One region of the Pseudoalteromonas simplex genome, then DNA from elsewhere that is predicted to be linked to it. Evidence: predicted binding sites of a transcription regulator. Region 1 holds the regulator's gene; each other region holds the start of a gene.
The links. Region 1 encodes FliA, which starts transcription of late flagellar genes. Its sites were predicted from a motif close to CTAAAGNTNNNNNNNNNNNNGCCGATA; they were not measured.

Region 1 (4,194 bases):
TTGATGACCATCTTCTTGACTGCCAAACACAGTTAAGAGATTAATTAAACTGTCTTCTACTTCTCGCACTAACTCAATGACGCGACGGATTACTTGCCCCGTCAAATCTTGATAGTCCTGTGCCATCAGCACATTGGTCATCAAGCCCTGTAGCTCATCGGTTTTAGTATGCGAGTTATTCATAAAATTATCTAAGCTATGACATAGCTTTTTAAACTCACCGAGCTCTATTTCTCGGCTCATTAAACGATCCCACGTTGGTTTAATCGTCGCTATTTCATCTGCAAGTTGTTGCGCTATAGGTAAACTAGCTTCAACTGCATCCATGGTTTTGTTAGCGGCGCTTTCTGTCATTTCCATAACATAATTTAAGCGCTGCTTAGCGTCTGGGATCGCATCGGTAGTTAAATCTGAAAGACGAGTATCTAGATCAAAGTTTTTTAACGCTTCATGTAATTGTCGCGTCAGTTTACCGATTTCAGCAAACAGCTCTGATTGTTCTTTTGATGCTGTTTCAAGTATCAGCTGATCAGCTTTTTCTTGTTCACCATTTTCAAGAAACTCAACAAGTTGACGAGCTTGCTCTAAACTTATTTGAGGCGCAGCTAGTGCTGACATAAGCCTCTCCCCTTAGATTAACCTAAACGTTCAAACACTTTTTCCAATTTGGTTTTAAGTGTCGCAGCAGTGAATGGTTTAACGATATAGCCATTAACACCCGCTTGAGCAGCAGCAACAATTTGTTCTTTTTTCGCTTCAGCTGTCACCATTAATACAGGAATATGCTTAAGGCTATCATCAGCACGAATTGCTCTTAACAAATCAATGCCTTGCATACCTGGCATGTTCCAATCTGTTACAACAAAATCAAATTCTTGATTTTGTAGCATTGGCAATGCTGTTGACCCATCGTCAGCTTCCTGCACATTGGTAAAACCTAAATCCCTTAATAGATTTTTAATGATACGTCTCATTGTAGAAAAATCATCAACAACAAGAATTTTCATGTTTTTATCCAAAACATCCTCCGGTGAGGTTTGAACCTATATTTACTTACTACTAATTAATCCAGTCATTGATTTTTGCTTTGAGCTTAATCATCGCCTGACCATGTATCTGACTCACACGCGATTCACTAACATCGAGTATGTGTCCTATTTCTTTTAAGTTCATTTCGTCGTTGTAGTACAAAGACAAAACAAGTGCATCTCTTTCTGGTAACGATTGGATAGCCGTTAATAGAGACTGGTTAAACCGCTCATTTTTAACGTTATTAAACGGTTTGTCTAGTCCTAAATCCTGACCTACAGGTGTAATGACGTCTTCATCAACGCCTAAGTCCTCTATACCTAATACTTTACTAGAATTTACATCATGTAGAATATGATGGTACTCATCGAGCGTTATATCAAGTTTTTCAGCGACTTCTGTATCTTTAGGTTCACGATTTAGCGTGCTTTCTAATTCGGAAATGGTTTCAGCCACAAGGCGAGCATTTCGGTGAACTGAGCGTGGTGCCCAGTCACCTCTACGAATTTCGTCTAACATCGCACCACGAATACGAATTCCAGCGAAAGTTTCGAAACTAGCCCCTTTGCTAGCATCAAAGTTTTTTGATGCTTCAATTAGGCCTATCATGCCTGATTGAATTAAATCATCGAGTTGGACACTGGCAGGTAAACGAGCAATTAGATGGCACGCCACTTTTTTAACTAAAGAGGCATGTTTTTCAACAATCGCATTTAAGTTTTGTGCTGATTGATATCCCATCGCTTTATTCACCGATGTTGTCATAGTTAGCCGTTTACTAGTTTTTCAATGAAAAATTCTAAATGGCCAGAAGGTTGATTAGGGATCGGCCACTTAACTGCTTTTGTTGCTAATGTTTTAAACGCCACCGCAGCTGGTGAGTTTGGAAATAATTCAACAATCACCTTTTGGCGTCGCGTAGATTTACGCATGTTCTCGTCATAAGGAATGGTAGCTACCAACTCCATTGAAACGTCTAAAAAGCGATCCGTTACTTTTGAAAGTTTAGCAAATAATTCTTGCCCTTCACGCAAACTGCGCACCATATTAGCAACAATTTTAAATTTATATACGCCATGCTCACGGCTAAGGACTTTAATAAGCGCATAAGCATCGGTAATTGAGGTAGGTTCATCACATACAACCACAACAACATCTTGGGCTGCACGAGAAAAGCTTAATACCATGTCAGAAATACCTGCGGCGGTATCGACAATTAAAATATCAAACTCGGTGTTTAACTCGCTAAAAGCGCGAATAAGACCTGCATGCTCAGATGGTGTTAATTCCACCATGCTTTGCGAACCAGACGTCGCTGGTACAATTTTTATACCTGCAGGACCTTCAACGAGAATTTCGTCAAGCTCACACTCGCCTGACAAAACATGAGATAAGTTACGTTCAACACGAAGGCCAAGCATCACGTCACAGTTTGCCAAACCTAAATCGGCATCTAGTACTAATACACGATTTCCTTGCTGCCCTAATGCGATTGCGGTATTGAGTGAAACGTTGGTTTTACCCACACCACCTTTACCGCCAGTCACAGCGATAACTTTAACGCCACTATTATTATTTTGATTCATTTTGCGCAGGCCGCTTGCTTGATCTAATACTGTGTTAATCATACATCCCTACTGTGTTCGACGCTACTGCTTGACGTCGTGAATGTTGTGCTTTTGCTCGTTTTAAATACAATTGTTCAGCTTTTTTCACTAGTTTTTCAGCATTCGCTACGCGAATATCTTCAGGAACACGCTGACCGTTAGTAAGATACCCTATTGGCAGGCGATTTTGAATCGCTATACTAATAATCTCACCTAAACTTAAAGATTCATCCAATTTAGTGAAGATACAGCCACTTAGATGAACCTTTTTAAAGTGTCTTACGGTTTCTTGCAACACATTTATCTGTGCTGTCGCACTTAATACTAAATAACTACGAATATCAACACGCTGATTACGCATTAGGGTGTTTAATTGCTCAGTTAAACGTAAATCACGTTGGCTCATACCCGCTGTATCTATTAATACTAGACGCTTATTACGTAAATGGTATAGCACTTCAGCTAATTCATTCGCATCTTTTACCTGCTTAACACCACAGCCAATAATACGACCATAAGTAGCCAATTGTTCGTAGGCACCAATTCTATATGTATCAGTGGTGATCAACGCCACTTTATCTGCACCATATTTTTGTGCACCCAGTGCAGCTAATTTCGCAACAGTCGTTGTTTTACCAACACCCGTTGGGCCCACTAATGCGAATACACCACCTTGACGTAGGATTTCGTTATTCGTTGTATGCATTTGGTTTTCAACCATTTGCAGTAATGCTTGCCACGCTTGTTGACGTGATACATCGTCAGGAATGAAACAGGCCATTTGCTCAGCAACATCACGTTCAATGCCCATACCCGCTAAGCGGTCAATCATACATGCACGAGTCGGATCGCGGCGAGCCATATCTTGTTGCATTAAGCCAGATACTTGGTGTTCAAGTAATTGACGAATCGCATTCATTTCTTCACGCATGGTCATCATTTCTGATTGATTCGCAGGTGCTGAGTTTTTGTGCTCGGCTGGTGAATCTAAATCATCAAAACTAGAATCTAAGTCGTCATCAAAACCTAAGCTATGTGCTTGAGTTTGTACACGAGGTGCTGCTTGCTGTTGATAACGAGGAGCTTGCTTGTATTGTGGCTGTTGCTGCTCAAAGCTTGGCTCTTTTGCTTGATAGTGTTCACTCGTATCAATACCAGATTGACTAAACATTGACGCAAGCTCTGGCGAACGAGGGCGTGGGGCTTGACGCTCAAGTAACGCTTGAAGGCTATCAGCAACTTTCGCTTGCGGCTCAGGTTTAGCACGCATTGGCTCAGGTTTAACAAAGTTATGCTGTGGAGCAGGTGCTGATTGTGCCACTGCTGGTTTAGCTTCGGCTTTCGGGGCTGCTTTATCGTAATCAACAGCTGCAACGATTTCAACGCCGTTAGCAAGCTTTTTGTTCGACATAATAACCGCATCAACACCTAACTCATCTTTCACTTCTTTCAGTGCAGTGCGCATATCTTTAGCAAAAAAACGTTTAATTTTCATGGTTCAACCCCTTTACTATCCTATTGTTGGCCTACTGAGCTGACAATCTTAATCTGTCTTTCG
Region 2 (4,194 bases), on a different contig from region 1:
ATCACTCAATCCATATTGGTATCGCCCTGCAGCAACCCAGCCCTTGTTTGCACTATTACTGTAATTACCTAATAACTGCTTGCCTTGCTCTGAAACAGATAACTCATAGACTGCTTCCCCTTGTTCAAGCTGCGTACCATCAATGTAGTAATATTCTGTTTTTCGCTCTACTTGCCCTTGCGGACCATAAAAAATCAACTCAAAGTTATTTTCACCAAACAGTAAATCAACGTCAGCAAAAACATAGCGCCCATCCGCCAAGCTCAATTGCTGCTCAATTAAAATACCATTGCGGTATAATTCAACATCCCAACCTGGCTGTACTACACCAGTTAGATTCACTCGATTATTATTAACTGCTTGCCCAAGTTGATAATTCGAAATTTTAACTCCGCGCCCGTACTGGTTGTTATAACGGCTGCCAACTTGCGTAGCTGTGACATCACCTACCTCAATAAGACTTGCAGCAAGTGGACCTAACAGCTGATTATTCACATCTTGCTTGGAGAAAGTTAGTCTTGAGTTATTCAATAAATCACTTTCACGGCCCGATAAAAAGTATTCCATAGTAAGGTATGCAAAATCTTGCGAGCCAAGTAATGAGTAACTTGCCTGACTACCATCATTATCTTGGGTATAGTTCAATTGTAAGTCAGCCACAGGGACAGATAAGGCCTGATATGGGCTTGGTTTCCAAGGTAAAGTTGCTTGCTTTTGAGTACTATAGCTTTGTAGTTGTTTTTTATGTCGCTGCGCTTGGGCGACAACCGGATAAACAGACTCAGTTTCAATATACAGCTCTAAGCTTGCGTAATCAGAGCGATGCTGAAATTCTAAAGCCTCAGCGAGTACTGCTGCCTCTATATAAATATCATCATCAACACTAATTTGTTGTTCTGTAAGCTGCCACTTTTTTGTATCTGTAATCAACTGTTTTTGAGCTGTTAATTGAAAGGTTTTATTGGTGTTAATGAACCAACCTTCGGCCCTCTCGGCTGATATATCGACATTAATTGCAAGCTGTAAAATATCAACTAGCCCCGAAACGCCAAGCAATATGTCTTGATCAGACTTAAGGGCAAACAACTCACCTAAATAATTTTCATTTAAATAAATTGAAAATAGCAAAAATTCCCCAGTGGCAATTCGTTGCTGAGCGTCTAAGGTATCTGCAGAATGATTAACAGCAGGTATATGCTTAGATTGTGGAGCGTAAAGCTGTTCGCCATTTAGCTTAGCTCTTATGGCATTGACTCTAGCTAGTACATCCTCTGTACTCACAGTCGAATTAGCAACGCTGATAGGACTTAATAGTATAAGCCCTATCGCAAATAAGCGATTCATAAATGTTTTCGCATTAATCCTTAATGTCGAATAGGCAATGAATATGAGCCAAAATCGACGCCTTCATACTCATCGGCACCTTGATATTTAAGCTCAATGTTCCCTTGTTTTGGCAACTGTTTACCAGAGAATAAATCTAACAACACAGTCGCTTGTTCAATTTCAGGGTATAGGCTTAGATTCCCGATTTCTGCGATTTTTTCTTGTTTACCTGCAGAATTAGTAACATACGCGCTAAGTCGACCGTAACTACTAAAACCTTGTTGTTCAGTTAATTTAACGGCAATTTTTGGTTTTTTGTTTACCGAATCTTCAACTATTTCTGCAGTTTGAAATGCAACTTTTGGCAGCTCACCTTGTTCACGATATACAACTGGAATACTAAAACTCAAAATCATATTCACTTTAAGTCCAGCCTTAGCTGCCTTATCTTCATTTGGTAAGGCTTGAAATAGTAAATGGGAACGATATTCCCCTTTAGCCAAATCCTTAGGCTTTCTAATTGCTATTTTAATCGTTTGCCTTTCGCCAGGTGCTAAGCGAATTTGCTTTGGTGATAAGCGTGCCATAGGAGAAAGGCTCGTGGTTACTGGCTCACTCAATGTTTGATAGCCCCCACCAGGTAGCGCTAATTTTTCGCTCCATACCACGCGGTATGTACGGTACTCTTCTGAGCTATTAATGACGGTGACTTTTGCGCTTCGTTGGCGCTCATCAAATGAAACCCGCGTTGGTGAAATAAGTAAGTTTGCCGTTGCATATTGACTGAAAAAAACAAAAAGAAGTCCACATAAAAGACGTTTTGCGAACATATCTATCCTTAGTAATCGACTGATATTTCTAAATAAGTTGTAGAAGAATACTGACCATCAGCGTATGGTTTAGCGCTACGGTCTGTCGTTAAAATACCGCCAATAAATACTTTTGCTTCACCAAATTCATTGGTAATCACATATTTAGGAAAACCATTAAGGCGTACAGAAAATCCAGCACTCGAGTTGCCATCGATATCATGTGTTAAGTCAACTGGGGCAACTAGATTCATAGTTAGCTGAGTTCTAGCTGGAAAGTCAGTAAGTAATAATTCTGCAGGGCGGCCATTTTTAAGAACATAAACCGAGCCCTGCGTATTGATACTGCCATCATCTTTGACGATTACAGAGCTGGTATTTGTATTAGCTAGAATAACTAGAGTACCAAAATCAAGCGCTTGTTGCTCTGTGCTCGCAGCCTGTAAGGGTGTTGAGAACACACAAAATAAAACAGTAGCTAAAAGCAAAAAGCGCATGACTAATTACCTAGTATTATTAGTAAGCAACTTCTAATTGGAAAGTGCCGGTATACTCAACATCACGATAAGGCTCAGATGACGCCGAATTTGAGGTAGATAAATTGGCACCAATGTTAAACTCAACACTGCCGTCTGCATCTGCTGTTAAATTTGGGCTGCCTGGAAGGTAATAAGCATTTGCATTTGGGCCTGAAGTAATAAAATACTTCCATTCATCAACAATAAAGTTTGGCTCATTTAAACCTTGTCCATCAGAAGCTAAAGTATTAGCAGTAGGATCAGTAATCGACAAACGCGCATTTGGCACCGCTTCCGATACCGTAAATGAAGCAGGAGACCCTTGCTCAATAATTGAAATAATCGCAGGAGATGCATCTGTTCTTGTTGAAACAGGGCTTGCATCAGGTTCTGGGTTAATTGTTAAAACAGCTTGCGCAGCACCTGAAGGATCGGCTACGGCACGAATAGTACCAAAATTTAGATCATTCCCTTTTGTTAAAACAACTGAGTTTTGAACCTTTACTGTTGCACTGAAAGATTCAGTAGTGGCATAAGAATAAAAAGCAGAAAATGCTAATGAGCATGCAATTAAAGAAAGAGGTAATTTCATATTAAGTCCTTATAAATAAATGGCTAAGCCATTTTGCTGTATCTTAAGCTTTATCGACCTCTAGAACAAATACTTTAAGGTTAATCCCCTAATTTCCAAGAGGAAAGATACTTATAGCATCTCCCCAATAAAAGGGGCTGTCACACAAGTTTGCCCCATTCTTTTGGCTATCTCACAAAAAGCTGTCGCCTGAGTATAATTTGCAAATGGACCTGCTCGTAATCCATACAAGGTTACCCCTTTTTGCTCACGAGTTTTAAAGCGAAAATCTAGGTCATTTAAAACAGCAGGATAATCACGTTTAAGGTTCAAGACCTGATGTCTGACCTTTTTCGGCGTTAAATATAAACCTAATTGCACACCTGCTTCTGCTGCTTTGTTTGCAGCAATAATCGTTTCTAATGAGTCGATTGATGATGATTGCTGAGATTGTATTTGCTCACTTTGGTGATAGATCACATCATTTTGCGGCTCAAATGCCGATGGTTGTGCAGTTAAATCACTATTAGCCGAAAGTACCTCGATTAACAACGCAAGGTCTTTTTCCATTGCAGCAAGACGTTCAATGCTAGGCTGTTGATTTTGCCACTCGGCAGCAAATTGCTGTACCTGCTGTTCAGTATAAACAGGCTGGCTTTGTTCTTGGCTCATCATACATGCTGTTAAAGCAGTTAAGCAGATGGTTAACAATAAATATTTAGAGAAAATAGAAAAATGCATGGTGACGTCAATTCTAAAAAACAGACTTAAATCTTAGCAATAAAAATGCCACCTTTAGAGTGAATATTTGACGCTAAAAATAAATTCGATTATCTGTGTATTTACTAACCCAACAATCAATACCTTGTCGCTTAATAGCCGCGCAGTCAGCTTTCGCATTTTTTAAATACTTATAGCCTCCAAACTTTAAGCGGTAGAAAGTTCTATCATGCACGTCTGCAACTTCAAC
Region 3 (4,194 bases), on a different contig from region 1:
AGAAGCTTTAACGTTTTTGGGATCTGGGTATTACCCTTGCGCCGAAGAAAAGAAAATGCTGTTAAACACGCGAAAAATGCCGGTACAAACGAAAAGAATGTTAAAGTCGGATCGTAGTTAATTGTTGTGCATAGTGAAAATGCCAGCATGCCAATGAAGTGCATACTCCAAATACCACCAGATAAAACCAGTGCGCCAGTACCATTGGCGAGTTGACGGTAAGAATTAAAGTTAGTTTTATTTGCAAGATCAATAAGGTGTAAAGAAAAATAAGCGGCAAAGACGGCCGTGGTAATCGACAAAAGGACTAGAGTCGGGTCGTAGGTACCGTTTATTAATAAATCTGAACTTTGATCAGTAAGAAAAAATTCTGCTAGCATAGAATAAGTTAAAGGCTGCATGTGCTTTCAGTCTAATACAATTTAAAATTTATTAAGAGTAAAAGATGTGAAATTAATGAATTTAATTATTTTATATTAGCTATAAATGCTTAGTTTTAAATTCATGTTTTTTATCCATCACTTTTTATCAATAGATACTGTTAACGCGTCATGCGTTTGACGAATACGACAACGAATAAAGCGAGTGAAAAGCTCCCACAAAATGCTTCAACTGCTGCAATAAATCGAGAGAAACCAATAGGTGTTATGTCACCGTAACCTAGAGTCGTAAAGGTAACAACACTAAAATAAATGCTATTTAGAAATGCAAATAAATTGTCTTCAATAGAGTTAGAAAAATCTAATCTTATTAGCGTATCTTGATAATTCACCCCAAATAAAAAATAACAGAGTGCACAACAAATAATAAGCGACAAACTAAAACGAATGACATTCTCAGGCTTTTCGCCATAGCCGCATAACATATCGATAAAGCTTGAAGTTATTTGTTTACTTGAACCTTTAGGGTATTGCGCATGACGCATGCGCAATTCTTTATAAGTAAAGTTACCGGCAAGCTCAAATAGTCCTTGATTTTCAGAAGCTTTTCTTAAATTACGGTATATTTCTTCAGATTGTTCGAATAAGTCTCGTGCTTCTGAGTTGTGCTTATTCTTGCGGGCTTTAATGGCCGCCGTTTCTTGCAGTAATTGGTCGCCTAGCTCGATATTATCAATTCTGCTGTCGTTGAGTTTGATACCTAATAAGTTGGTATTTCTTAAGTCACAGTAATGCAAACTAGCACTGTGAAGGTTAGCTTTCATTAGTGAGGCATTAGCAATCTTATTATTAAATAAATGAGCGCCCGTTAAATTTGCTCGATAGAAGTTGCAGTAAGAAAGGTTATAGCCCTCTTCATCATCCTGTTTGATTAAGTTAAGCCCAGAAAGATTTGCTCGCTTTAATTGTAACCCTTCTAGTAAGCCTCCTTTTTTGGCATAGCGTTCTAATTTTTGGGTTAGATCTAGCCCTGATTTATCAAATTTACTATCATGCCAAAAGCAAAATCCAGAGCCCATATCTGTTTCTTGGCACTTGTTACCTGTTGGTGAGGTATAACTACAACATGGTTTGTCAGGCATAAGGATGAAAACTTATTTGTGAGTCATCTTTATAGATTAGCAGCTATTTAGCAGGGTAAAATGGAATCTCTCATTTTTTTATTAATTGAATTGGCTTACTTTTGTTGGATTACACCCTAAAGCGCAGTAAACGCAGAACAACCGTGGCAATTAAAGTTGCTGAGCAGAAACTCACTGTGTATGCGCCTTTTTATGTTCCACAAACTGAAATAGATGCCTGGCTAAACACTAAGCAAGATTGGGTCGCTGAACAAATAGCAAAGCAATCTATGCAAGCTGAGCGTCGCCAATTGCCATTAGTAAACGCCACTATTAAGTTGTTTGGGCAAAACGTCCCAATAGTATTCGGCACAGGCCCGAAAAACACTTGGCAACAAGATGCGCGGCCTCAGCTTACCTTACTAATATCATCACGTGTCAAACATCAAGAGGCTAACTACCTCGCTTTGCTTGAGCAGTTTATGCATGAAAAGCTTGAGAGCTATATCGAAATGCGAGTGCATGATTACTGCTTGCAAATGTCTGAGACGTTGCCTACAAAGCTTAAAATTCAACATTATAAACGTCGCTGGGGCAGTTGTAACAAACGCCGTGAGCTGACTTTTAATTTGCATTTAGCAAGTGCGCCAACCTGGGTGATTGATTATGTAGTTGTCCATGAGCTTGCGCATCTTTTACATATGAATCATAGCGCTAAGTTTTGGCAACGTGTGAGCCAGTTTTATCCAGACTATAAAAAAGCAGAGCAATGGTTAAAAGCGAATGGGAGCAGTTTGAGTTGGTAGATTAAGTTAGCGAGAGTAAAGCTAGAAAGAGTAAAGCTAGAAAGAGTAAAGCTAGAAAGAGTAAAGCTAGAAAGAGTAAAGCTAGAAAGAGTAAAGCTAGAAAGAGTAAGAGTGGTGGAGGGAGCTGGATTCGAACCAGCGAAGGCTGAGCCGTCAGATTTACAGTCTGATCCCTTTGGCCGCTCGGGAACCCCTCCACACAAATTTTTACTATTGCATTTGGCCCCACTTCACTGAGAAGAAAAGTGGTGGAGGGAGCTGGATTCGAACCAGCGAAGGCTGAGCCGTCAGATTTACAGTCTGATCCCTTTGGCCGCTCGGGAACCCCTCCAATGCAACGGCGCTGATAATAGCAAACTGATTATTTAAGTAAAGAAAAAAACTAAAGAAAAATGCATAAATGCCGATAACTGGTTAATCAAGAAACTATTTGGCTAAAGACTATGCAAATTGATGGTTTGTTGCTCACAGAGAGTCAACTCGATAATCGTCTAAATAAAAGTGTTCACGAGCACCGCTCTGGAGAGTTTGCTTTATTACTCGCAATGCTTTCTCATGATGCGCTCGATTTTAGCCAGTTCCACCTACCAAAAACTGAATTAAGCAATCCTGAAGTATCTGAGTCTGCTCTGCGTACTGAATTAGGTGCTGGCCCTACACAACCATTAGCTCCCGAACAGTTTGATATGCTAATTGGGCAAGAAAATGCATTTAGACTATTGCAAGGTGGTTTATCAGATATAAAATTACGTCATTGCTTAAATCCAGAGCCTTTGAATGTTCGTGATGATAAGCAACATGTGCCGCTAGAAGTGATTGATAACTGTGAGCCAGCAGTTAGAAAACGCTTTTATGAAAAAAACAAACCCGTTGAGCGCCCACAAATCGACGCTGCCGCATTTTATGATAGTCTTACTAATGAGGCGATACATCAACCTCTGCATTTGGCGACAGCTTAGCATTCGAGGCTTAATCGAATTGTCATAGACTATGAATAAACTTAATAAAAAGTACAGCTAAATTAAGATGCGCTTGTTATAATAGCAGTCTATGGCTTAATGCCATTGTCATTGAACCAAGTTACTAGGACTATAATGAAGAAAACATTCACGCTAAACCACGAGAAAATTAAATACCCTCGTATGGTTGATGCAGCCAAGCACGAAGTAAAAAAATACTTGAAACGTGAGCGTAATAAAACACTCCCAGCAGGTGCCGACTATTGGGCGTTTGACTGTAAGTTTGGTGAATCAGCGGATGAGGCCAATGTCGTTCACGTGGCAGAGATTAATAAATGTATTAGCGATATTGAAGCAAAAGAGCTTACATCGTTTTATGTTGAAATCTTAGCGCGTCCTGCACAACGTCAACATCAAGAGTTTGACGAAGAGTAATACGAATATCAGTTCGCAGTAATACTCTAAAACAATAAAGGGCCATCAGGCCCTTTTTAGTTTTAGTAATCAATTATCGCGCAAACGGATCGGCATTTATTTTTTCTATGTACCAATTGCCTTTTTTACGCATCATTTTCACACTGCGCATATCATCAATTTTCTTACCATTAAAATAACCCGTAAAAATCAAATTGATGTTGGCTTTATCGCCATACTGTTCGCGCAAGCTCATGTTAGTCATATCGACTTCAATCACCACTTCATCGTATTGCATATTGACTAAGTTGCGAGCGAACTGCCCAGCGGTACCATAAGATTTCATAATTCGCGCCATTTTCGGCGTGGCGTATTCCATCGCTTTATTTAAATCGTTTTGGTTATACAAAGCATCAAAATAGAGGGTCGCTACATTACCTGGGGTGTTTTTTTCACCTTTTGGTGCATCTTCAGAGCCGCAACCGGAAAGAATGCTGCTACTTAAAAGGATAAA
Region 4 (4,194 bases), on a different contig from region 1:
GTTTGCCATGCAGCTTTATAAAAAGAAAGAAAGGACTATGCCTCTTCTTCTGTTGCCGAGCGTAGCTTATTCATTTGTTCGAACATTGCTTTGGTATAATCCACCAGCTTACTGACTTCTTCTTTATCTTGGTTTAACCATTGTAAGATGCCAGCCAGTTCATTTTGCAAACCAATATCGCCCGCTTTATTAAACGCCTGTTTCAAATCGTCATTAAATGGCGCTATTTTCTCAGCAACTTCTTTTTCAGGAGCAGGTTTATATTCTTCATACCCTTTAATCGCTGCTACTGTTTTGGTTTGTTTTAGATCCATGGTAAAGCCGACTAGTTGCTCGTTACCTAAGTTCAGCTCTTTAGCTTGTTCAAAGGCTTCTTCTAATGAACCAGAGAAGAATGTTTCGCTAACACTCTGCAAGTCTTCCATCAATTCATTGATAGCTTGCTGCTCTTGCTCATTTAAATCACCATTGACCGACATCGAGAATGATAAATCACGTGATTGCGAAGACTCACTGACAAAGGCTTCGTTGTCGCCATTTTTGCTATAACTGCTTGCAGACTTACTTTCGTATGCATCAGCAAAGCTAATACTTACTTCGTCACCTTCAGCGGTGGTGAAAGTGTACTCTGCGTTATTACTTAAACTGATGTATTGAGCTTGGCTAACTGAAACCGCATTAGGTTTAGGATTGAACAAGTCTTCTTCTAATTCATCAATACCTTTAAAGATACCTTCTTTAGACTTTTCGATACCCTCTTCGATGTCATCGTTAAGAATACCTGACTCTTTAAGCTCATCATACGCATCGTCGATGCCCATTTGCACACCTTTACGTGCATCACCTAGCATGCCTTTGAGTTTTTCATCATCAGCACCATCGGCTTTTGCTTTACGAAGTGCACCGCCAACAAAGTCGAGTACGTTTTTCACGATCTCTTCAAAGTCGAACAAGGGTTTATCTTTTTTCTCTTCGGCTTTAGGTAAACCAAGTGCCTCAGCAAGTTTATCATCAAGAACTTTTGCCGCGAGCTCACGACCGCGTTGTTGATAACTATCTTGACGATTTTGAATGGTAGGCTGCTGCAGAGCCTGTTTACCATTGTATTTATTCACATTTGTATTAGGCATATAGCCTAGGTTGCCAATTTTCATGATCCGACTCCATGTTATGGTTAACTCATTATCGGCCAAAAACCAAAGAACTTAAGTTTTTTGTATAAAAAAACGACACTAAAATAAATAACAAAACTAGACAAATCCTCAGCGCTCCCTACAATAGCGCCGTTATAAAGCTAAGAGATAAAAGGTAATCAGCCATGGCGGTTATAAAAATTGATACAACTCAATATGATGCACAATTGAGTGAAAAAGAGCAGCGCATCACCTCACAGTTTCGACGTTTTGGGGTCGAAAAATTAGAAGTGTTCGGCTCTGATCCTATTCATTACCGCCAACGTGCAGAGTTTCGTGTTTGGCATGAAGGTGAAGACCTGTTTCACATCATGTTTGATCAACAAACTAAAGAAAAGATCCGCGTAGATGAGTTTGACCCTGCAGCACCTTTAGTGGGTGAAGTGATGCAAGCGATGATCGAAAACTTAAAAGACAATGAAGTTCTGCGCCGTAAGCTGTTTCAAATCGATTACCTTTCAAGCTTAAGTGGCGAGATCCTTGTTAGCTTGTTGTATCACAAACAACTAGATGAGCAGTGGCTACAAGCAATTAAAGAGCTTAAAGCAAAACTGAGCACACAGTTTAAGATTGATTTTATTGGCCGTGCTCGTAAGCAAAAAGAAGTGATTGGTAATGACTATGTTATCGAGCGTTTAAACGTAAACGGTAAAGAGCTTATTTATCAGCAAGTCGAAAATAGCTTTACGCAACCGAATGCGAAAGTAAACATCAAGATGCTAGAGTGGGCACAAGCGCTTTGCCAACCCCTTAATAATGACTTACTGGAGTTATATTGTGGAAATGGTAACTTTTCGATTGCTCTTGCGGGTTCATTCGACCGGGTATTAGCCACTGAGATATCAAAATCATCGGTTTACTCAGCACAATACAATATTGCACAAAACAAGGTTGAGAACTTAGATATCATTCGTATGTCGAGTGAAGAGTTCACTCAAGCAATGAAAGGCGAACGTACCTTCTCTCGTTTAGATGGCATAGACCTGAAAAGCTATAACTGCCAAACAATCTTGGTGGATCCACCACGTGCTGGAATGGACACGCTAACTTGTGACCTAGTTGCGAACTACGACAACATTATTTATATCTCGTGTAATCCCGATACCCTAGAACGTGACCTTGATCACTTATGCAAAACCCATGAAGTAAAACGTTTTGCAATTTTTGATCAATTCCCTTACACCCATCACATTGAATCAGGTGTGTTTTTACAACGTAAATAAAATCACTCTGCCAGCGCAGCAAATAGCGCTGGCAACTGCTGCTCGCTGAATACAGCTATACCATTGTCAGTTAACAGCTTTGCAGTTAACCCCATCCCTGAAATTTTCTTTCCTGAATGACTACCATCGTAAATAGTATTGCGACCACATGACGGGCTTGATTCTTTTAACAACGCATAGCGAATGCCCTGTTTTTTGCAAAGTTTAAGTGCTTGTTCTGCGCCATCAGCAAACTGCACTGTGACATCTTGCGCATCTTTGGTAAGTACTCTACCCACTTTGATTTCTGCAGGCGGCCTTGGTGTAGGTAAGCCACCAGCTACTTCAGGGCAGAATGCAACGAGCCTTCCTTGCTGTTTAAGAGTTTCTAAACCAGGATGGAGTAAGTTTTGCGATTGCCCGTCATAACGAACAGGGTTTCCTAACAAACAGCTTGAAACTAATAGTTTTTGCATTTGCTTTACTAATAAAAAAGCTCCGCGAACGGAGCTTTGAATTAAATTTAACTAATTAGCTTATTTATCAGCTAGGTAGTTAATTAAATCTGCCATGCTCTTTGCATCACTGATGCCTGAGTCCGCACCTAAGATTAAGCGATATTTACCATTAACAATAAAAGTTGGAACGCCTTTTAAAGCACCTTTTTGTTGGTAGTATTCTTGGTCGCGTTTCATTTTAGACGCCATAGTACGTACAGAAAAGCTGTTGTAGTACTTATCAAAATCTTCAGCCGATACACCTTGTGAAACAAAGATGTCTTTCATATCAGCTAGTTCGTTAATACGAGCACGCTTACCGTGAATATGATTAAACACAGCGGCTACTAACGCGTCTTTCTGTGGTAACACATTAGCCGTCGCATAACCTTGCGCTAAGATGGTTTGAATTTCTGGGTCACGAGGACCTGAAAAGTCAACATGGCTCTTTTTGAATTTAACGCCATCTTTAAGAAGTGTTTTAAGCTCTTTCACAACTGGCTCGAAGTTATTACAGTGTGGGCAGTAGAATGAGAAGAACTCTTTTACTTCTGGCTTTTTAGAAGCGCGTGCATCAATCGTTTCATAATGCTTACCTTCTTCATATTGAGCAGCTGAGGCATTTGCCGCTAAACCTAGCGTGGCAGCCATTAATACAGCTTTTACTAACTTGATCATTACTTCTTTACTCCAAAATTATTGTTTTAATAAAAATTCGACTAATTCATCAAGCATCTGCTGGCTCTTGATGGTATTTAAATTAATTTTGTATTTATCATTGACGATAAAAGTTGGTACACCTGTTAAGGCGCCCATGTCTGAATATTTTTGCTGCTTATCTTGCATCGCTTTTTCAGCGCTAATCACTGGCATGCTTGCAATTTCAGCATCAAACACTTCATTACTAATACCATTAGTTGCAAGTAGTGCTTTAACGTCTTTCATGTCTTTAAGTAAGGCACGTTGTCTATGGATACTGTTAAAGATTTGATCAGCTACTTGTTCTGCTTTGCCATGTTGCTTAGCAATTAAGTAGGCATAGCTTAAGTTACTTTGAGTTTGCTTAGACACACCGCCTAAAAAGTTAACATGACTTTTTACAAATTCAGTCCCTTCAGGAAGACTTGCCGTTAATGCTTTTGCAACTGGTTCAAACTGAAAACAGTGTGGGCAATAAAATGAAAAGAACTCGGTTACTTGAGGTGTTGCACTTTTCTCAACTTTTAATACTTCGTATTGATTACCTGCTTCAAAATCAGCAGCAAAGGCCGCAAAAGGTAAACATAAAATGAGTAGACTTAA

Region 2: IRQ78_RS14830 (DUF4402 domain-containing protein) is a predicted target of FliA. The motif match lies at 3,297-3,323, and genes of this name have one in related genera.
Region 3: IRQ78_RS17600 (VC2046/SO_2500 family protein) is a predicted target of FliA. The motif match lies at 2,690-2,716, and genes of this name have one in related genera.
Region 4: IRQ78_RS20075 (DUF5610 domain-containing protein) is a predicted target of FliA. The motif match lies at 1,184-1,210, and genes of this name have one in related genera.

Annotation. Positions count from the first base shown of each region.
Region 1 covers NZ_JADILN010000007.1:37,391-41,584, reverse strand. The annotation lists gene IRQ78_RS14075 (protein phosphatase CheZ) at 1-618, opposite strand, end outside; gene cheY (chemotaxis response regulator CheY) at 636-1,019, opposite strand; gene IRQ78_RS14065 (RNA polymerase sigma factor FliA) at 1,060-1,770, opposite strand; gene IRQ78_RS14060 (MinD/ParA family ATP-binding protein) at 1,797-2,657, opposite strand; gene flhF (flagellar biosynthesis protein FlhF) at 2,650-4,131, opposite strand; gene flhA (flagellar biosynthesis protein FlhA) at 4,152-4,194, opposite strand, start outside.
Region 2 covers NZ_JADILN010000008.1:27,870-32,063, forward strand. The annotation lists gene IRQ78_RS14815 (hypothetical protein) at 1-1,344, opposite strand, end outside; gene IRQ78_RS14820 (fimbria/pilus periplasmic chaperone) at 1,365-2,156, opposite strand; gene IRQ78_RS14825 (DUF4402 domain-containing protein) at 2,165-2,632, opposite strand; gene IRQ78_RS14830 (DUF4402 domain-containing protein) at 2,652-3,245, opposite strand; gene IRQ78_RS14835 (SPOR domain-containing protein) at 3,357-3,965, opposite strand; gene IRQ78_RS14840 (SPOR domain-containing protein) at 4,039-4,194, opposite strand, start outside.
Region 3 covers NZ_JADILN010000012.1:11,740-15,933, reverse strand. The annotation lists gene IRQ78_RS17625 (MHYT domain-containing protein) at 1-380, opposite strand, end outside; gene IRQ78_RS17620 (ion channel) at 542-1,522, opposite strand; gene IRQ78_RS17615 (M48 family metallopeptidase) at 1,627-2,307, shown strand; tRNA gene IRQ78_RS17610 (tRNA-Tyr) at 2,420-2,504, opposite strand; tRNA gene IRQ78_RS17605 (tRNA-Tyr) at 2,554-2,638, opposite strand; gene IRQ78_RS17600 (VC2046/SO_2500 family protein) at 2,751-3,266, shown strand; gene IRQ78_RS17595 (DUF6172 family protein) at 3,402-3,701, shown strand; gene IRQ78_RS17590 (hypothetical protein) at 3,775-4,194, opposite strand, start outside.
Region 4 covers NZ_JADILN010000020.1:19,491-23,684, reverse strand. The annotation lists gene IRQ78_RS20075 (DUF5610 domain-containing protein) at 36-1,154, opposite strand; gene trmA (tRNA (uridine(54)-C5)-methyltransferase TrmA) at 1,319-2,416, shown strand; gene IRQ78_RS20065 (DUF523 domain-containing protein) at 2,419-2,871, opposite strand; gene IRQ78_RS20060 (thiol:disulfide interchange protein DsbA/DsbL) at 2,932-3,570, opposite strand; gene IRQ78_RS20055 (thiol:disulfide interchange protein DsbA/DsbL) at 3,589-4,194, opposite strand, start outside.